DNA from 2 places in the Streptomyces sp. NPDC003456 genome. Region 2 is predicted to be linked to the other one. Evidence: riboswitches for the same ligand, from Rfam matches in the RefSeq annotation. Region 2 holds a riboswitch; the other holds the start of a gene.
What was found. Region 2 has a riboswitch for cobalamin ahead of ACFYWG_RS31990 (cobalamin biosynthesis protein). Riboswitches for the same ligand answer to the same signal wherever they lie in the genome.
Positions count from the first base shown of each region.

Region 1 (6,144 bases), on a different contig from region 2:
GGGTCCGCAGCACCGTGGCCAGCCGGGCCTTCGCGGCGTAGTCCAGGCCGCGGGTCGGCTCGTCCAGCAGCAGCAGCGGGGGCCGGGCGGTCAGCACGACGGCCAGGGCCAGCGCGAGCCGCTGCCCCTCGGACAGGTCCCGGGGGTGGGTGCCGTCGGCGATGCCCGGGAGCAGGTCGCCGACCAGGGCGCGGCAGGTGCCGGGCTCCGCGCCCGCGTCCCCGTCGGCCGCCGCGCACTCGGCGGCGACGGTGTCGGCGTACAGCAGGTCGCGCGGCTCCTGCGGGACCAGCCCCACCTTGCGGACGAGGTCCCTCGGGGCTGTCCGGTGGGGTGTCGCGCCGTCGACGAGGACCGTGCCCGAGGTGGGGGCGACCAGGCCGACCAGGGCGTTCAGGAGGGTGGACTTCCCGGCGCCGTTGCGGCCCATGAGGGCGATCGTCTCGCCCGGGTCGACGGTGAGGCCGACGTGGCGCAGGGCCGGGACGCGGCCCCGGGTGACGGCCAGCGCCCGGACCTCGGCGGCATGGGCGGCGTCCTTGACCGCCGGGGCCGGGCGGTCGCGACGGAACCAGGAGCGGCGGCCGGAAGCGGTGGGCTCGGTGGTGCGGGCGACGGCTGGGCGGGGCCGGTCCGCCGGATCCCTGCCCGCCGGGGGCGCGTCGCCGAGCCGGTCGCGGAGCGGGGCCGCCCGGCGGCGGGCGTCGCGGACCGTCAGGGGCAGCGGGGACCAGCCCGCGAGGCGGCCCAGGGCCACCACCGGCGGGTACACCGGCGACACGGCCATCACCTCGGCCGGGGTGCCCAGCACGGGCGCGGCGCCCGGGCCCGGCAGCAGCACGACCCGGTCGGCGTACTGGACGACGCGTTCCAGGCGGTGCTCGGCCATCAGGACCGTCGTGCCCAGGTCGTGCACCAGCCGCTGGAGGACGGCCAGGACCTCCTCGGCCGCGGCCGGGTCCAGCGCGGAGGTCGGCTCGTCCAGGACGAGGACGTCCGGGTGCGGGGTGAGCACCGAGCCGATCGCGACCCGCTGCTGCTGGCCGCCGGAGAGCGTGGCGATCGAGCGGTCGCGCAGGCCGGCCAGCCCCAGCACGTCCAGGGTCTCCTCGACGCGGCGGCGCATCACGTCCGGGGCGAGCCCCAGCGACTCCATGCCGTAGGCGAGTTCCTCCTCGACGGTGTCCGTGACGAAGTGGGACAGCGGGTCCTGGCCGACCGTGCCCACCACGTCGGCCAGTTCGCGGGGCTTGTGGGTGCGGGTGTCGCGCCCGGCGACCGTGACCCGGCCGCGCAGCGTGCCGCCGGTGAAGTGCGGGACCAGTCCGCTGACGGCGCCCAGGACGGTCGACTTGCCGACGCCGGACGGACCCGCCAGCAGGACCAGCTCGCCCTCGGGGACCTCGAAGTCGACGCCGCGGACGGTGGGTTCGGCGGCCCCGTCGTAGGTCACGGAGACGTCCTCGAAGCGGATCACGCGGGCTCCTTCGGGTCGGGGGCGACGAACGCGGGCAGCAGGCCGAGCAGGATCGCCGCGGCGGGCCAGAGGGGCATGGTCGGCGCCACGAGGGGGACCACGCCGGGCCGCAGCACCGCCGGATCGCGGACGGAGGCGAGGGTGAGCAGAGCCGCGACGGCCACGCCGGAGGCCACGACCAGCCAGGCGCGCACGTCCCAGCGGTCCGGGCGGTAACGGGTGCGCAGGGAGCGGCGGCCGCCGAGCCGCAGCCCAGCCAGGGCGGCGGCGCAGCCGAGGAGCAGGACGGGCACGCCGTAGGAGCCGCCCTCGGCGGTGAGCAGCCCGTACGTCCCGGCGCACACGCCGAGCAGCCCGCTCAGGGTCAGCGCGGCGGTGGTCCGCCGTATCCCCTCGGGGACCCGCGCGGTACGGCCGTAGCCGCGGGCGTCCATCGCGGCGGCCAGGGCGACGGAACGCTCCAGGGCGCCCTCCAGCACCGGCAGGCCCACCTGCAGCAGACCCCGGACGCCCTTGTCCGGACGGCCGCGCAGCCGCCGGGCGGCGCGCAGCCGCTGCACGTCCGCGATCAGGCTCGGCGCGAAGGTGAGCGCGACGACGACCGCCACGCCCATCTCGTACAGCGCGCCCGGCACGGACTTGAGGAGACGGGCGGGGTTCGCGAGGGCGTTCGCGGCGCCGACGCAGATCAGCAGGGTGGCCAGCCTCAGCCCGTCGTACAGCGCGAAGACCAGGGCCTCCGCCGTCACCCTGCCGCCCAGGCGGATGCCCTGCGCCCAGTCGGGCAGGCCGGCCTCCGGCAGCGTGAACAGGGTGTGCGTGCCCGGAATGGGGGAGCCGAGGAGCGTCGCGAAGAGCAGGCGGACCAGCAGCACGAGCAGGGCGAGTCGGACGAAGGCGCCGTAGGAGCGGGACCAGGGCGTGTCGGGGCGGCGGGCCGCGACGACGTAGGCGGAGACGGCGACGAGCAGGGCGAGCAGCAGGGGGTTGGTGGTGCGGGTGGCCGCGGTGCCCAGGGCGAGGGCCCACAGCCACCAGGCACCGGGGTGCAGGGTGGCCGGGCGCCCCTGCGGCGGGGTCGTGCTAGCCACGCCGGCGTACCTGCCAGACGGCTGCTCCCCCCAGGATCGCCACCACCGCGATGCCGGCGGCCAGCCCCAGGGACGGGCCGCCGCCGGACGTTCCGCCCTCCGTCCCGGTCTCCCGGCCGTCCTTGCCTTCAGCGCTGTCCGCCGACGGGTCCGGGCGCTGTGCGACCTGCTCGCCGCAGCCCTTCTCCGGGTAGCCGGCGATCGCGCACAGCAGGGCGTCGCTGCCGTAGCGCAGCGGCCCGGCCACCGCGGCCAGGGCCTCGGCGGTGGTCGCGTCGGGGGAGACCCGGGCGCAGGCCGTGCGGGCGGGCGGCGGACGCTCGCCGTCGGGGGCGTCGGCGGCGGTGCCGAAGTCGAGGACGAGGGCGACGCGCTTGGTGCCCTCCTCGGCCGGCGTCCGCGCGCAGATGGTGTCGAAACGCACCGCGCCGCGCGGCCGGGTCGCGTCCGCCGAGTCCTCGCTCACCGCGAAGCGGAAGCCCTGCACGTCGCCGTCCGAGGGGCGGCTCGTGGACGGCCCCTGGGTCGCGTACACCCAGCGGTCGCCGTCGCGCTCCCAGAACGACCAGTAGCGGTAGCCGGCGGCGTGCGCCTGGCCGGCGCCCGCGAGCAGCGGGAGCACGGCCAGGAGCAGCAGCAGGGCGCGGCGGATCACGGCTGCTGCTTCTTCCGGCGGCCGCTGCTGAACAGGAAGCCGATGCCGATGCCCGCGACCAGGCAGACGCCGACGTACCACCAGACGCCGAACACCGAGTCCGATTCCTCGGCGTCCTTGGCGTCCTTGGCGTTCTCGCCGTCCTGGCCGCCCGCCTTCGCGGCGGCGGCCTGCGGGGCCGGGCCGGTGGCGTTCAGCTGCTTCACCAGGTCGGCGCCGCCGAAGTCGCGCGGGTCCGTGCCCGTGGCGTGGGCGGCGAAGATCAGCTGGGCGTAGGCGGCGGGGCCGTTCTGCGCGGCCCAGGCGGCGGCGTTCTTCTTCAGCCACCGCACGGACTTCTCCGCCTGGCCGGTGTCGCCGTGCGCGGCGAGCGCGACGACGGCGTCGGCGGTGTTGCCGAAGTCGGGCTGGGGTTCGGCGCCGGGCAGGGCGGACATCAGGTGGTCGCCGTCCGCGGCCAGCGCGGCCGTGAGGTAGCCGGCCCCGTTGGCCGCCGCCTGCCCGGGCGTGCCCGGCTTCGCGCAGTCCGTGCCGGACGCCTTCTCGCCGGCCTCCGTCACCATGCCCTTGCCGAGCGCGCCGAGCACCCCGGCGGCGGTGGCGTCGGCGTTGGCGAACAGCTTGCCCTTCTTGTCCGGCTGGAACGCGAAGGCGCCGTCGTCGTCCCCACCGCACGGCAGGGCGAGCTTCAGCAGCGCGTCGTAGGGCGACTTCCCGCCCTTCTCCACGCCGCCCGGCTGCTCCCCGGCGGCGGCCAGGGCGCCGATGACGACCGACGTGGAGTTGGTGTCGCTGGCGCCGCCGGGGGCGTAGCCCCAGCCGCCGTCCTCGTTCTGGACGGACTTCAGCCAGCGGACGGCCTTGCCGGTGACGTCGTCGTGCCCGCCGAGCGCGGCGAGGGCCTGCACGGCGGCGGAGGTGGCGTTGGTGTCGACCATGGTCGAGCCGTCGCACGCGGCGGCCGGGTCGGCGCGGTAGGCGGCGAAGGCGCCGTCGGCGCACTGCTGGCGCACCAGCCACTGCACCGACTTCGCCGCGGGCTTCACCCCCACGGTGTCCTGCGCGAGCAGCGCGAGCGACTGGCGCCACACACCGTCGTACTTCGGGTCCTTGTCGCCGTGGAGGGCGGAGGGGAGCGCCGGGGACGGCGAGGGGGACGGGTCGGCGGCGGCCGGGGTGGCGGCGCCGATCACGGCGACGGCGGCGAGGACCGCGGCGCTGCGGCGGACGTTCATGATCGGCGGGTGCCTCTCCCTGTGGGGGAGCCGGGCAGCACGGGACACCCCGGCGGCTCGGCTCCGTATACCTCGACGGTGCCGTGCACCGGCGGACTGCCGGGCACGCGAGCCGGTCACGAACCGTACGCGGCGATCCGGCTCACCGCCTGAGGGGCGGTTCACGGTTGCGGGTCAGCGCCGGAATTGCACCGGCTTCCCCCCGTACGGTGTGATGACGACCCGCTTACTGTACCCGCCCGTCAAAAAGGCGCCCCGACGGGTGAGGGACCCGTGGGCGCGGGTCAGGAGCGATCCGGGGCCGTCAGGTCGATCAGGCGGCACGCCGTCTCGATGTCGATGCGGACCTGGGCGATGGAGGCGCGCCCCGACAGCCAGGTGATCAGCGCCGAGTGCCAGGTGTGCTCGATGACCCGGACCGCGGAGAGCTGCTCGGGCGTCGGGTCCTCCTGGCCCATCGCGTCCAGGATGATCGCCGTCGTCTGCCGGGAGACCTGGTCGACCTCGGGGCTCACGCTGCGGTCGGCGAAGGTGAGCGCCCGGACCATCGCGTCGGCCAGCTGCGGCTCGCGCTGCAGCGCCCGGAAGGCGCGCATCAGCGTCTCGGCGACCCGCTCGGCCGCCGTCGCGCCCTGCGGCGGCCTCCTGCGCAGCGTGCCGTGCATGCGCTCCAACTGGTCCTGCATCGTGGCGACCAGCAGATGGATCTTGGAGGGGAAGTACCGGTAGAGCGTGCCCAGCGCGACCTGGGAGGACTCCGCGACCTCGCGCATCTGCACGGCGTCGAAGCCGCCCCGGACGGCCAGTTGGGCGCTCGCGTGCAGGATGCGGCGGCGACGGGCCTCCTGCCGCTCCGTCAGGGGCGGGGCGGCGAGGGTCGCGGCTGCGGGGTCCGCCTTGGCCACCTTGTTCACCTGGGCGCTCACCTCGGCTCCTGCGGGATGTGCCGGTCCCGTTCCGTGACCGTCCGTGAGGGCGGGTGATCACACAGCATGGCACGGTGCCGGCCGTGGCGTGAATCACCTGATCGACTGCTCACAGCGCCCCTACCTGCCGGTAGATTCGGAGCCTCCGAACGATCAAGTCTGAAACTTGTTCTAGATTAGCGTCCCGGCGTAATCTCGCGGGACAGTGCAGGGAGAAGGGGGCCCAGGGTGACCGCTGAGGCCAGTCAGGCCGGGGCCCCGCAGGAATCGGCCGCCGACGGCTTGCGACCGCTCCGCATCGCGCTCCTCACCTACAAAGGGAACCCGTTCTGCGGCGGCCAGGGCGTCTACGTCCGCCACCTCTCGCGGGAACTGGCCCGCCTCGGCCACCGGGTCGAGGTCATCGGCTCCCAGCCCTATCCCGTCCTGGACGAGGGCCACGACGGGCTGAGCCTCACCGAGCTGCCCAGCCTCGACCTGTACCGCCAGCCCGACCCCTTCCGCACCCCGGGCCGCGGCGAGTACCGCGACTGGATCGACGCGCTCGAGGTCGGGACCATGTGGACCGGCGGCTTCCCCGAGCCCCTGACGTTCTCGCTGCGCGCCCGCCGCCATCTGCGCGCCCGCCGCGGCGAGTTCGACGTCGTCCACGACAACCAGACCCTCGGCTACGGCCTGCTGGGCGACGTCGGCGCCCCCCTGGTGACCACCATCCACCACCCCATCACCGTCGACCGGCAGCTGGAGCTGGACGCGGCCG
Region 1 covers NZ_JBIAOK010000003.1:729,292-735,435, forward strand. Annotated here, with positions in the region: gene ACFYWG_RS14245 (ABC transporter ATP-binding protein) at 1-1,477, opposite strand, end outside; gene ACFYWG_RS14250 (CbiQ family ECF transporter T component) at 1,474-2,568, opposite strand; gene ACFYWG_RS14255 (SCO2322 family protein) at 2,561-3,223, opposite strand; gene ACFYWG_RS14260 (prenyltransferase/squalene oxidase repeat-containing protein) at 3,220-4,458, opposite strand; cobalamin riboswitch at 4,569-4,703, opposite strand; gene ACFYWG_RS14265 (TetR family transcriptional regulator) at 4,743-5,384, opposite strand; gene ACFYWG_RS14270 (glycosyltransferase family 4 protein) at 5,613-6,144, shown strand, end outside.
Region 1: another riboswitch for cobalamin. It lies ahead of ACFYWG_RS14260 (prenyltransferase/squalene oxidase repeat-containing protein); the one in region 2 lies ahead of ACFYWG_RS31990 (cobalamin biosynthesis protein).

Region 2 (6,144 bases):
CCCCCGCTCACGCAGCCACTCCAGCGCGCGGACCGTCCCGCGGGTGCCGGGCACGACGACCAGGTCGGCGTCGGCCAGTTCCTCGGGCCGGTCCACGAACCGCACCACGACGCCCGGTTCGGCGGCCAGCGCGTCGACGTCGGTGAAGTTGGACATCAGCGGCACGGCGCACACCGCGACGCGCAGCACGTCCTCGCCGACGGGCGGCGCGACGGCCGACTCCCGCACGGTCCCGCGCAGCGAGACCCGCAGCCCGTCCTCCTCGTCGATGCCCAGCCCGTGCCGGAACGGCAGCACGCCGTACGTCCGCCGCCCGGTGAGGCCCTCCAGCATCTCCAGCCCGGGCTCCAGCAGGGAGACGTCCCCGCGGAACTTGTTGACGAGGTATCCGGCGACGCACTCCTGGTCCTCGGGGGACAGCAGCGCCACCGTCCCGAAGAACGAGGCGAAGACGCCGCCCCGGTCGATGTCGCCGACGACGAGCACGGGCAGCCCGGCGTTGCGCGCGATGCCCATGTTGACGATGTCGGTCCGCCGCAGGTTGATCTCGGCGGGCGAACCGGCCCCCTCGCAGATCACCGCGTCATACGTGCCCCGCAACTGCTCCAGGCAGTCCAGCACCGTCCCGAGCAGCCGCTGCTGCCGCCCGCCGTGGTACCCGCGCGCGCTCATCTCCCCGACCGGCTTGCCCAGCAGCACGACCTGGCTGCTCTGTTCGCCGCCGGGCTTGAGCAGCACCGGGTTCATCAGGGCGGCCGGCTCGATCCGGCAGGCCTGCGCCTGCATGGCCTGGGCCCGCCCGATCTCCGCGCCCTCCCGGGTCACGAAGGAGTTGAGCGACATGTTCTGCGCCTTGAAGGGCGCGACCGCGACGCCCTGGCGCACCAGCCACCGGCAGATGCCCGCCGTCACGACGCTCTTGCCGGCGTCGGAGGTGGTGCCGGCCACGAGAAGCCCACCGCTCATGCCCACTTCCCCCTTTTCGCTCGCCGCGCGCCGGTCAGCAGCCGGGCCCCGGCGCACACCCCGAGCGCGAGCCAGGTCACCCGCCGCGACAGCCGCACGGCCCGTTCCACGTCGTCCGTGACGACGGCACGCCCTTCGGAGTTCAGCACGGGCCGGTGCTCGACCCGCCCGCCGTAGGAGAGCGTCCCGCCCAGCCGCACCCCGAGCGCCCCGGCGAAGGAGGCCTCCACGGGACCGGCGTTGGGGCTCGGATGCAGTCCGGCGTCCGCGCGCCAGGCCCGTACGGCCCCGCGCGGATCGGGTCCGGCCAGGGCCGCCAGCGCGGCGGTCAGGCGGGCGCCCGGCCATCCCGCGAGGTCGTCCAGCCGGGCCGAGGCCCAGCCGTAGCGCCGATGGCGGGGCGACTTGTGCCCGACCATGGCGTCCAGGGTGTTGACGGCCCGGAACCCGAGCAGTCCCGGCACCCCGCCGACCGCTCCCCACACCAGCGCCCCCACCACCGCGTCGGAGGTGTTCTCGGCGACGGACTCGACCACGGCCCGGGCGATGCCGTCGGCGTCGAGGGCCTGCGGGTCCCGTCCGCACAGGTGCGGCAGCCTGGCCCGGGCGGCCTCGAGGTCCCCGGCCTCCAGGGCCTGCCCGACGGCTGCGGCCTCCCGCGCCAGCGACGTCCCCCCGACCACGGCCCAGGTGGCGGCGCCCGTCAGGACGGTGGAGGCGGCGGCGGAATGCCGTACGGCGCGCGCGGCGACGGCCCCGAGCGCGACGGCTCCGCCGGCGCACACGGCGGTGTGCAGCGCGCCCCACCCGCGGTGGTCCCGCCACAGCACCTGTTCCACGGCGCCCGCGGCCCGCCCGAACGCGGCGACCGGATGCCCCCGGCGGGGATCGCCGAGCAGCAGGTCGCCGATCAGGCCGGCGGCGGCGCCGTACGCGAAGACGCGACCGGCACCCATCGGCTCAGCCGGCCGGAGGGAAGGTCGCAGACGGGGTGGTGGGCCTCGGTCGGCAGCCGCGCATGGCGATGTGTCCTCACTCAGGGTGTCCACGCCCTGGTTCGAAGAGACCGGCGGTGAGAGTTCCTGGCTCCCGGGGCGTCCGCCCCGGTGACAGTGGCGGGACCGCGCCGGACTCGCACCGGCTTCCTCTCCTGCCGCCGTATTGGCCCCGGCAGTCCACCACGGCCGCGAACAACCGTCAACTTGCCGTTGACCTGCGGGGGGAGAGTGTGGAGAAGCCCACATCCCCCCGGTCACACACGTGCCGGGCGGCACGGGACCTCACGTCCCGTGCCGCCCGGCGGTCGCGCTCGTACGATGCGGCCGTCAGGCCATGATCAGGTAGATGCCGTAGCCCACCGCCGCCGCGCACGCGGCGAAGCAGGCGTAGGCGCCGGTGACGGCGAGGCCCGCGGAGCCGCCCTCGGCGGCCGCCCGCTCACGGCGGGACAGGCCGGTGATGCCGAGGGTGAACAGGCCCACCAGGGCCACGGTGACCACGAGGCTGACGCCGAAGACGGAACCGAGGGCCGCCCAGTCGATCTTCATATCGGTGACTCTTCCTTGCTTCCGGTGGCCGGATCAGACCGTGGTGGTCGTGGAGGGGGTCCGCTCGGAGGTGGCCTGCGCGGGGAACGCGGTGACCGGCTCCTCGACGATCTGCCCCGCCGGCGGCGGCGTCACCGCGGCCATCGCCGTGGTCACCACGCCGGCCGGCTCCGCCTCCCCGGTGTCGTTGACGTTGGTGTGGTCGACGACCTCACGCCGGGAGATCTTCCAGATGGCCGCGCTGGAGCCGACCAGGAAGACGGCCACCACGGCGGTGCCCCAGTCGCCGAAGCCCGTGACGTACTCGGCGAGCGCGCCCACCAGGGCCGCGGCCGGCAGCGTCAGGCCCCACGCGACGAACATCCGCGTCGCCGTCGACCAGCGCACCACGCCGCCCTTGCGGCCGAGGCCCGCGCCCATCACGGCGCCGGAGACGGAGTGGGTGGTGGACAGGGAGAAGCCGAGGTGCGAGGAGGCCAGGATGACCGTGGCCGCGCTGGTCTGGGCGGCGAAGCCCTGCTGCGGCTGGAGGTCGGTCAGGCCCTTGCCCATGGTCCGGATGATGCGCCAGCCGCCGAGGTAGGTGCCCAGGGCGATCGCGACGCCCGCGGAGAGGATGACCCACATGGGCGGGTCGGAGTCCGGGGCGAGAGTGCCGCCGGCGACCAGGGCGAGGGTGATGATGCCCATGGTCTTCTGCGCGTCGTTGGTGCCGTGCGCCAGGGAGACCAGGCCCGCCGAGGCGATCTGGCCGGCCCGGTAGCCCTTCTTGGCGGACTCCGTGTCCTCGGCCCGCTTGCCCAGCTTGTAGGTCAGCCGTGCGCCGAGCATCGCCGCGATGCCCGCGACCAGCGGGGCGGCGATCGCCGGGATCAGCACCTTGGTGACCAGCACGTCGCCGTGCACCGCGCCCACGCCCGCCGAGGCGATGGTGGCGCCGATCAGACCGCCCATGAGGGCGTGCGAGGAGCTGGAGGGCAGACCGACCAGCCACGTCAGCAGGTTCCAGAGGATCGCGCCGACCAGGGCGGCGAAGATGACCTCGGGCCGGATGCCGGCCTCGTCGACGAGGCCTTTGGAGATCGTGTTGGCGACTTCCACGGACAGGAAGGCGCCGACCAGGTTGAGGACAGCGGACATGGCCACGGCGACCTTGGGCTTCATGGCGCCCGTGGAAATGGTCGTGGCCATGGCGTTCGCGGTGTCGTGGAAACCGTTCGTGAAATCGAACGCGAGTGCGGTTACCACCACAATCGCGAGGATCAGCGAGAAGCTTTCCATTTACCCAGGCAATCGTTCGAGGTCATTGGCTGGACGAACGTAGGTAACCCGAGTGAACGGAAGATGAACTGGGAGGGGCGTGGGAGTGTCCACGCACGAGGGTTGCCGTTCCGCCCTCTGTCAGGGTCCCCGCCCCCCGGTGCCCGGATCCCTCGCACCCTCCGCTTCAGCCGATCGAGTGACCGCGGGCAGCCCACGGGCACCGCGTCCGACGTGGGGTGACGGGCGATCCACGAGGGGTGACCGGCACCGGCGGCACGGGACGGGGACCCCTGCCGCCCGACCTCCGGGCGGCAGGGGCCGTATACGGGCGAAGTGCGCCGCCCGCACCCGGCCGGAACCCGTCCCCGCACCGCCGCGCGACCGGGCCGGAACCCGCCCCCGCACCCCCGCGTGCCGCGCCCCCGCCTGGCAGGATCGCCGCATGGCTGAGCAGCGGGACGGCACACGGGACGGCGGACGGGACGGCGGACGGGACGTCACGCCGGGCGGCGGGCGGCGCGCGGGGGAGGGGGAGGAGCGGCGCAGGAGTGCGACCTCCGAGGAGGCGCGCGCCTGGGAGGAGCTCGTCGCCACGGCCCGCCGGACGGTGACCGAAGGGCTCGTCGTGGGCACCTCGGGGAACGTCTCGGTGCGCGTCGACGACACCGTCCTGGTCACCCCCTCCGGCGTCCCCTACGACCGGCTCGCCCCCGAGGATGTGACCGGTGTCACCCTCGACGGGCGGCAGGTCCTCGGCACGCTCGTCCCGACCAGCGAACTGCCCATGCACCTCGCGGTGTACCGCTCCACCGGAGCCCGGGCCGTCGTCCACACCCACGCCGTCCACGCCACAGCCGTCTCCACGCTCGTCCCCGAGCTCCCGCTGGTCCACTACATGGCCGCCGCACTCGGCGGACCCGTCCGGGTCGCCCCCTACGCCGCCTACGGCACCGACGAGCTCGCCGCGCACGTGCTCCGCGCCCTCGACGGCCGCTCCGGCTGCCTCCTGCAGAACCACGGCACCCTCACCTACGGCACCACCCTCACCCAGGCCTACGACCGCACGGCCCAGCTGGAGTGGATGTGCCGCGTCTGGCTCACCGCCGCCTCCGTGCCCGGCCTGAGCCCGAGCCTGCTGTCCCGGCAGCAGGTCACCGAGGTGGAAGAGCGCCTGCGCGGGTACGGCCAGCGCTGACCCGCACCGCGCGCGTCACCCCCCGGCCCCCTCCCACTGGTCGCGCGGCGGCCGGGCCAGGACACTGGAGCGGTGCGCACTGTCAAAGCTACGGCCGCTGCCGTCACCGCCGTCCTGGGTGCCGGTGCCGCCGCGGTGGCCGCCGGCCGGTTCGCCAGCGACGCCGCACTGAAGGCACCACCGGGCCGGCCCCTGCCCACCGAGCCCCGGCTCACCGTGCACGGCACGGCGGCCGGGCAGATCAGCCTCACCCGGGACCTCGCCGCCCTGCGGCCCGGCCGCTACGGCCTGGCCGGAGACGGCTCCCACGCGGTCGTCGGCCCCGTGCTGGAGGGCGCCTCGCCCACCGCCGACACCGTCGTGCGCCGCCTGGAGGCCGTCACCCACGGCACCTTCCAGCGCGGCGACAAGGCCTGGCTGACCCCCAACGTGTACGTCGGCGACCCCCGCACCGCCCTGGGCCTGGCCCACGAGGACGTCGACATCATCGGCGAACTCGGCCCCCTGCCCGCCTGGTTCGTGCCCGGCGCGCGGGACACCTGGGTGATCACCGTGCACGGACTGGGCACCACCCGGGAACTCGCCCTGAACGTCATGGAGTTCCTCAACCGCCACCACTTCCCGGTGCTCGCCCCGGCCTACCGCGGCGACGTCGGCGCGCCCCGCTCGCCCGACGGCCTGAGCCACCTGGGCGAGACCGAGTGGCGCGACCTGGACGCGGTCGTCCGGCACGCCGTGCGCGAGGGGGCCCGGCAGGTCGTCCTGCACGGCTGGTCCACCGGCGCCACCATGGCCCTGCGCGCCTCCGAGCGCTCGGGGCTGCGCGACTACATCTCCGGGCTCGTCCTGGACTCCCCGGTGCTCGACTGGGAGGCCACCCTGCGCGCCCTGGCCTCGGCCCGCCGCACCCCGAGCGTGCTGCTGCCCCTGGCGGTCCGCGCCGCACAGGGCCGCACCGGCCTCTACGGCGACCGCGTCGCGGACGCGCCCCCGTCCGACGCGCTGCGCGTCCCGACGCTCCTGCTGCACGGGCCGGACGACACCGTGGCCCCCTGGCGACTCTCCCGCCGGCTCGCGGAGTCCCGCCCCGACACCGTCGCCCTCCACACGGTCGCCCGCGCGCCCCACGGAGCCATGTGGAACGCCGACCCCAAGGGCTACGAGGAGGCCCTG
Region 2 covers NZ_JBIAOK010000009.1:90,542-96,685, forward strand. Annotated here, with positions in the region: gene ACFYWG_RS31985 (cobyric acid synthase) at 1-966, opposite strand, end outside; gene ACFYWG_RS31990 (cobalamin biosynthesis protein) at 963-1,922, opposite strand; cobalamin riboswitch at 2,023-2,161, opposite strand; gene ACFYWG_RS31995 (hypothetical protein) at 2,292-2,513, opposite strand; gene ACFYWG_RS32000 (anion permease) at 2,547-3,794, opposite strand; gene ACFYWG_RS32005 (class II aldolase/adducin family protein) at 4,219-4,971, shown strand; gene ACFYWG_RS32010 (alpha/beta hydrolase family protein) at 5,044-6,144, shown strand, end outside.